2 regions of the Tissierella pigra genome follow, and region 2 is predicted to be linked to the other one. Evidence: riboswitches for the same ligand, from Rfam matches in the RefSeq annotation. Region 2 holds a riboswitch; the other holds the start of a gene.
The links. Region 2 has a riboswitch for cyclic di-AMP ahead of KQI41_RS02910 (cell wall hydrolase). Riboswitches for the same ligand answer to the same signal wherever they lie in the genome.

Region 1 (3,425 bases), 400 kb from region 2:
AGCTAAAAAAGCTATAAAAGAATGCTTCCAGATACAACTTGAAGGAAAAGGATTTGGAATTGTAGAAGTATTATCCACATGTCCAACTAACTGGGGATTAACAGCTCCAGAGGCTATGAAATGGCTAGAGGAAAATATGATGCCTTATTATCCTCTTGGAAACTATAGACGTCCAGAGGAGGTTGAATAAAATGGAAGAAAGAATAGTAATTGCAGGATTTGGTGGACAAGGTGTAATGGCATTAGGTCAACTTTTAACATATTCAGGCATGACAGAGGATAAAAAAGTATCTTGGTTACCTTCTTATGGTCCAGAGATGAGAGGAGGAACTGCAAACTGTAACGTTATTATATCATCAGATGCAGTAGGTTCTCCAGTTGTTATAGATTCAACTTCAGCAATAGTAATGAATAGACCATCCTTAGATAAATTTGAAGATTCAGTAGTACCAGAAGGAAGACTGTTTATTAACTCATCATTAATAGATAGAAAAACTACTAGGGAAGATATAGAAGTATATTATATTCCAGCTAATGAAATAGCTAATGAAATTGGTAACCCAAGAGTAGCCAATATGGTAATGTTAGGAGCATTTTTAGAAGCTACAAAGGCAGTTGAGGTAGATACTATATTAAATAAAGCATTTACAGCAGTATTTGGAGAAAATAGAGTTAATTTACTTCCAATAAATAAAGAAGCATTGGAAAGAGGAGCAGAATTAGTAAAAGAGCAAAGAAAATAAATTACTATGAAAATAAGACCAGTTATAACACTGGTCTTATTTTATAGCATAGATTTAATCTTTGTTTGCTGAACATGGGAATTTAGGATGGCATCCTCCAGAAGTATCAGTTACTGCGGGAATTTGAACTTGCCTATTTTGTAAAACTTTAACTGTAAATTCTATAACCATTTTTTCTTCTATTCTGTTAAAGAATTTTTCCTCAATTGGGAACTCAGCACCACAAGGGCGATGACGACCAATGAATTCATCAAATTCAAAAATTCTTGCATTAATTAATTCGCAGAATGGAAGTTCATTGAAATTTTCAATTATAATCTGATTAAACTCCGATAAATCTCCAGATAGTAGTTTATCTTTTTCAGCAAAATGTTTATCCGGTAAATTACTAACCTTAAAGTATTCAAATTCAGTACTGGAATTTACAGCAAGTTCTTCTGGCGGAGTATAGAAAGTAAGTGGTGTTGAACATTCAAAAGGAACATCTATTGTACAATGATGTAGTTCTCCACATATACCTTCCATATTTGCACAATTGCCTGTAGTATAGTCAATGTTTTTACGGATAAACCCTTTAATAAACAATATATTAGTGGGTTGAAGTAAAAGACATTGAGTGATTTTTACTTTTTTCTTTATATTTTTAACATCAAGAGCTAATTCTGGTAATTTAATTAGTGAACTAAGATGAAATTGTACAGTTAATTCAGCTAATACTACTGGAATTTTAGCTATGACACCTGTAGTTATACCCACTGGAGTAATTGGTGTATTAGTACAACTATCTAACATATTAGTTTGAACTTCTACGCAAGAGTGGGGATATTTTGAATTACTACTACATTCCGAAATTGAAGGGCTATAGTTACCTTTTGTTCTTCCATGGGTATTATCAAATACTCGTACATTACTAATATTTGTACCTTCTACTGATCTATACATATTTTATTTCCTCCCTATATAATTAGTCATTAATAGCTTGTATTGTCTGTACATACTATAATATATTCAGATCGTCCAATTAGGTGATAGTAAACAACAGAAAAATAAACATTAAAAAATTATAGAAAATTAAATTATCAAATTTTTCCAGAAAAGGGTTTTTGCAAAAAAATGGTTAATATGGTATAATAATTCTAGTCTCGAAACGAATAATGCTTAATTCGATTTTTGAAGCGGGGGAACCAATTTTTTTGGGGTGAATCCATTATAGGACGGGCATAACCCTTTAGCCCGAACCCGACAGCTAACCTCGTAAGCAAATAAAGGGGGCATGAAATCTGTTGATTTCAAAACTATGGAAGCCCATAGTTTTTTTTGTCCCTCAAATCCAGTTAACATAAAATGAGACAAAAAATTCAAGGGGGATGATTAAATGCTAGGATTAAAATTTAGTATTATAGGTGCAGGAAATGGTGGAATTGCAATGGCAGGTTATTTAGCCATGATAGGATATGAGGTAAATTTATACAATAGGACATTAGAAAATATACTATCTTTAATAAATAATCCAACAATATCTCTAACGGGAGAAGTAACAGGAAAAGGCAAATTAAACAAGGTAACTAACATAATGGAAGAAGCTATAGATGGGGCAGATATAATTATGGTTACAGTACCTGCAATGGGGCATTATCAGATGGCTATAGAAATGACACCATATTTAAAGGATGGGCAAATAATAGTTTTAAATCCAGGTCGTACAGGTGGGGCATTGGAGGTATATGAAGCATTAAGACAATACAACTGCAATAATAAGGTAGTAGTTGCAGAAGCTCAAACTTTTATATACGCTTGTAGAGCCACTTCACAAAATAGTGCCCATATATTTCAGGTGAAAAATGAAGTAACCATAGGAGCTATACCTTCATCTAAAACAAATCATGTAATCAACTTACTTAAATTTGCTTATCCACAATTTATTCCTGCTAAGGATGTTCTTGAAACAAGTATAAATAACTATGGAGCAATATTTCATCCAGCACCAACATTATTAAATAGTGGGCATATTGAAAGAGGGGCAGCTTTTGAATATTATATAGAAGGCATAACTCCATCCATAGGAGATTTTTTAGAAAAAATGGATCATGAGAGAATGGAAATAGGAAAAATTCTTCAAATAAATACTTTATCTGCTAAGGAATGGTTATGCGAATCCTACGGAGCAAAAGGAAAAAATCTTTATGAAACAATTCAAAATAATTCTGCATACAAAGGACTTCAGGCACCAAAGGGGTTAAATATTAGATATATCTATGAAGATGTACCTTATAGTTTGATACCTATGGCATCTATAGCTATAGAATTAGGGATCCAAACTCCAGCTATTAATTCCATTATAAATATTGCAGAATTAATAACAGGAAGGAATTTTTATGTAGAAGGTCGAACTATAGAGAAATTAGGATTAAAAGGACTATCAGTATATGATATGCATAAAATTGCACAAATAGGAGGAATAGACAAAAAAGATAAAAAAGGTGAGGAAGGTGTTGCTTAGTGAAAAAGATTATAGCGGGAACTTTAGGTAACTGTGTACATGTGGCAGGAATAATGAATTACTTAAATTTAGCAGATCAAGAGAAGTATTATACTGATTTTATAGGAATAGGTAAATCAGTAGATGAAATAATAAATTTAATCAATGAAAAAAAGCCTGATATAGTAGCTTTATCCTATAGA
Region 2 (3,425 bases):
AATAATAAAGACGTAATAGAAAGTTATTTTAATAAAGAGATACCAGATATAGAATACGATGAAAAGGATGATTTGGATTTAATATATAATTATCATCTAGAAAAGATACTGTCTGAGTTGGCTATTGTAGATTCAATGATATAATAAGCCTAAAATGACAATAGAACCAAGGAGGAGCTTATGTTAAAGGACTTTAAAGAATTTGCAGTAAAAGGAAATGTAATGGATTTAGCAGTAGGGGTAATTATTGGTGGAGCATTTGGTAAAATAGTTACATCTTTAGTCAATGATATGATAATGCCAATAATGGGAGTACTAATTGGAAAAGTAGATTTTACAAATTTATTTATTAGTTTAGATGGTACAAAATATCAGTCTCTATCAATGGCAAAAGATGCTGGTGCAGCAACATTAAATTATGGTGTATTTATCAATACTATAATTGAGTTTTTAATTATATCATTTTCCATATTTATAGTGATTAGGCAATTGAATAAGTTTAATAAAAAACAAGAAAATGAAGAACCAAAACCAAATACGAAAACTTGTCCATACTGTTATACAGAAATTAATCCAAAGGCAACAAAATGTCCTAACTGTACTTCAGTAGTTAATGAATAATAAATAAATTTATAATGACCTAAAAATTAAAGGTGTAGACCTTAAGTCTACACCTTTAATAAATTTCTAATTATAAAAACTATGTCCTCCTATTTTAGTTACATAGGTCTTATTCTTTACAATCCAAGTACCAGCTGATTTACTGGGATTAAAGAAGTATGTTGAATTGCCTACAGGTCTTACTCCATTTAAAGCATCCTTAGCTGCCTTTATACTTTCCTCTGATGGTTTGTTATAAATTGTGCCTTCAGCAACTGGGCTAAATTGAGGAATGTTTTTATAGTACTCAAAAATCACACCATATATAGTATTAGGAAATTCCTTAGAATCAACTCTGTTTAAAATTACATTACCAACTGCTACTTTTCCTTCATAGGATTCGCCACTTGCTTCAGCTTCAATAATCCTAGCTAACCACAATAAATCCTCATCACTATAATTTCTAGAGGAACTTCTTAAAGTGCTTGTACCTCTTGAAACAGTAGTAGATTTATTATATAGAGCATTTTGCGTTTGTTTTCCAGCAATACCATCAATAATTAACTTATTATCTTTTTGAAAATTAATAACAGCATTTTCTGTTACAATACCAAAGATACCATCTATGGAAATATTATAGTATCCAAGTTTTTTTAACTCTTGCTGAAGTTTAGAAACTTCATTTCCCTTACTTGTAAATTCTAACTTTACATAGCTTTCACTTGCAAATACTTCAGTTATTGGTGATAATACCAATACTAAAGCTGATAAAATTGATAAAACTCTTTTTTTCATTTTACATATACACTCCTTCCTTAATAAAGCTTCCGAAGTTAGCTGACGGGTTCGGGATAGAAGGCTCCCTACCACAGATATATGTGGATTAACCCCTGAGTTGGTTCCTCCGTACCTAATAATATATAGGATTCAGCAGTTATAATGGTATGCAATATTGACATTATACAGAAATGTACAAGCCATGTAAACCCAAAATGGAGATATACCAGAATTTACATATTTATAAAATTACAGAAATACATAAAAAAATACCATAATATAGGTTAAGAAATAACCTATATTATGGTATTTATAATACTTATTAATAAGTTTCTACGAAAAATTCAAAATGTCCTTGTGGGTGGATACAAGCTGGACATAGTTCAGGTGCATTTGAACCTTCATGTACATATCCACAGTTGCCACATTTCCATAGTACTTTTTCAGTTTTTTCAAATACTCTATTGTTTAATATATTATCTGCAAGTTTGTTGAATCTAATTTCATGAGCTTTTTCTGCATCAGATATTGCTCTAAAAGCAAGGGCTATATCCTTAAATCCTTCTTCTTCGGCAATATCTGCAAAAGTAGGATAAAGTTCTGTCCATTCTTCATTTTCTCCACTTGCTGCTGCTTTTAAATTATCTAAAGTATTTCCTTGAGCAACAGGAAAATCAGCCTCTATACTAATAGTTGCTGGAAGTTCATCTAATCCTGCAAGTAAAAATTTATAAAATCTTTTTGCGTGTTCCTTTTCATTATCAGCTGTTTCGATAAATATATTTCTAATTTGTTTATATCCTTCTTTATCAGCTACAGAAGCATAATATGTATAACGGTTTCTAGCTTGTGATTCTCCTGCAAAGGATTTCATTAAGTTTTCTGCTGTTTTTGTTCCCTTTAAATTATTCATTTTTACCTCCTAAAAATTCCCTTTAGATTAAGGATGATTTGTGTAATCGTTGCCTATTTGTAATAATTACAGTTATATGCTAACATTAATGTCATAAAATGTCAATCATATGCTCTAGGGAAGTAGATTAAGGAGGTCTCTTTTAAAAATATGAATTCAAATATTAATTTATTTAATTTTTTATAAAGCATAATACATGGCTAATTATACAAATGTGAAAGAGATTAATAGTAGAATAAATATATAAATATATTTTAAATAGGTTGACAAATATAAAATATTGATGTAGACTATGAAACATAATTTAATAAGGCCTCATCTTTTTCAGGTGAGGTAGAGGAGCAGTATTTAACAGTCCTTAATGGAGCATGAGAAAGCTACGATATTAAGGAGAAGGAAATGTTGCCGAAGTGTATAATATTCTCAGTATTATATGCTGGGTCTGCAGTGAATAATTGCAGGACTGTCTCAATAAACTTTCCCAGTTTATTGAGTTGTGCTATCTCATTTTGGGAGAAGGAGGGGAATTAGGTACTACTATGTCTATTAGGATCTGAGTTCATCTCAGGTCTTTTTTTGTTACCCAAAATAGTGCAACTCGCATACAAGGTGGTAAGTTTAAGATTTTAAATTGTTAAATTAAACTTATTATGACAGAAGGAGAGAAGTGGATATGAAAAGAAAAATATTATTATTAGTAGGAATTGCCTTAGTAGGGGTTATGATTTTAGGAGGATGTGGAAAAACATCAGATGATAATACATTTAAAATAGGACTTGAAGCAGGATATGCACCATTTAACTGGACACAAATGGATGATTCAAATGGTGGAGTAAAAATAGATGGAAGCAGAGAATTTGCTGGTGGATATGATGTTGAAATTGCAAAGAAAATTGCAGAAGGACTTGGAAAAGAATTAGTTGTTGTAAAGACCGAGTGGGAAGGTCTCATACCGGCCTTAATATCAGGAAAAATTGATGCTGTAATGGCAGGAATGTCACCAACAGCAGAACGCTTAGAGTCCATTGATTTTTCAAGCAACTATTATAAATCAGATTTAGTTATGGTTGTAAAAAAAGGTGGAGCATATGAAAATGCCACTTCAATAGATGATTTTAAAGGTGCAAAAATAACT

Region 1: another riboswitch for cyclic di-AMP. It lies ahead of KQI41_RS05005 (NAD/NADP-dependent octopine/nopaline dehydrogenase family protein); the one in region 2 lies ahead of KQI41_RS02910 (cell wall hydrolase).

Annotation. Positions count from the first base shown of each region.
Region 1 is NZ_JAHLPJ010000001.1:1,011,304-1,014,728, forward strand. Features, by position in the region: gene KQI41_RS04990 (thiamine pyrophosphate-dependent enzyme) at 1-190, shown strand, start outside; gene KQI41_RS04995 (2-oxoacid:ferredoxin oxidoreductase subunit gamma family protein) at 192-743, shown strand; gene KQI41_RS05000 (CsxC family protein) at 798-1,685, opposite strand; cyclic di-AMP (ydaO/yuaA leader) riboswitch at 1,889-2,020, shown strand; gene KQI41_RS05005 (NAD/NADP-dependent octopine/nopaline dehydrogenase family protein) at 2,119-3,243, shown strand; gene KQI41_RS05010 (cobalamin B12-binding domain-containing protein) at 3,243-3,425, shown strand, end outside.
Region 2 is NZ_JAHLPJ010000001.1:610,197-613,621, forward strand. Features, by position in the region: gene KQI41_RS02900 (FUSC family protein) at 1-144, shown strand, start outside; gene mscL (large conductance mechanosensitive channel protein MscL) at 181-621, shown strand; gene KQI41_RS02910 (cell wall hydrolase) at 688-1,395, opposite strand; cyclic di-AMP (ydaO/yuaA leader) riboswitch at 1,408-1,543, opposite strand; gene rbr (rubrerythrin) at 1,700-2,290, opposite strand; lysine riboswitch at 2,617-2,800, shown strand; gene KQI41_RS02920 (transporter substrate-binding domain-containing protein) at 2,964-3,425, shown strand, end outside.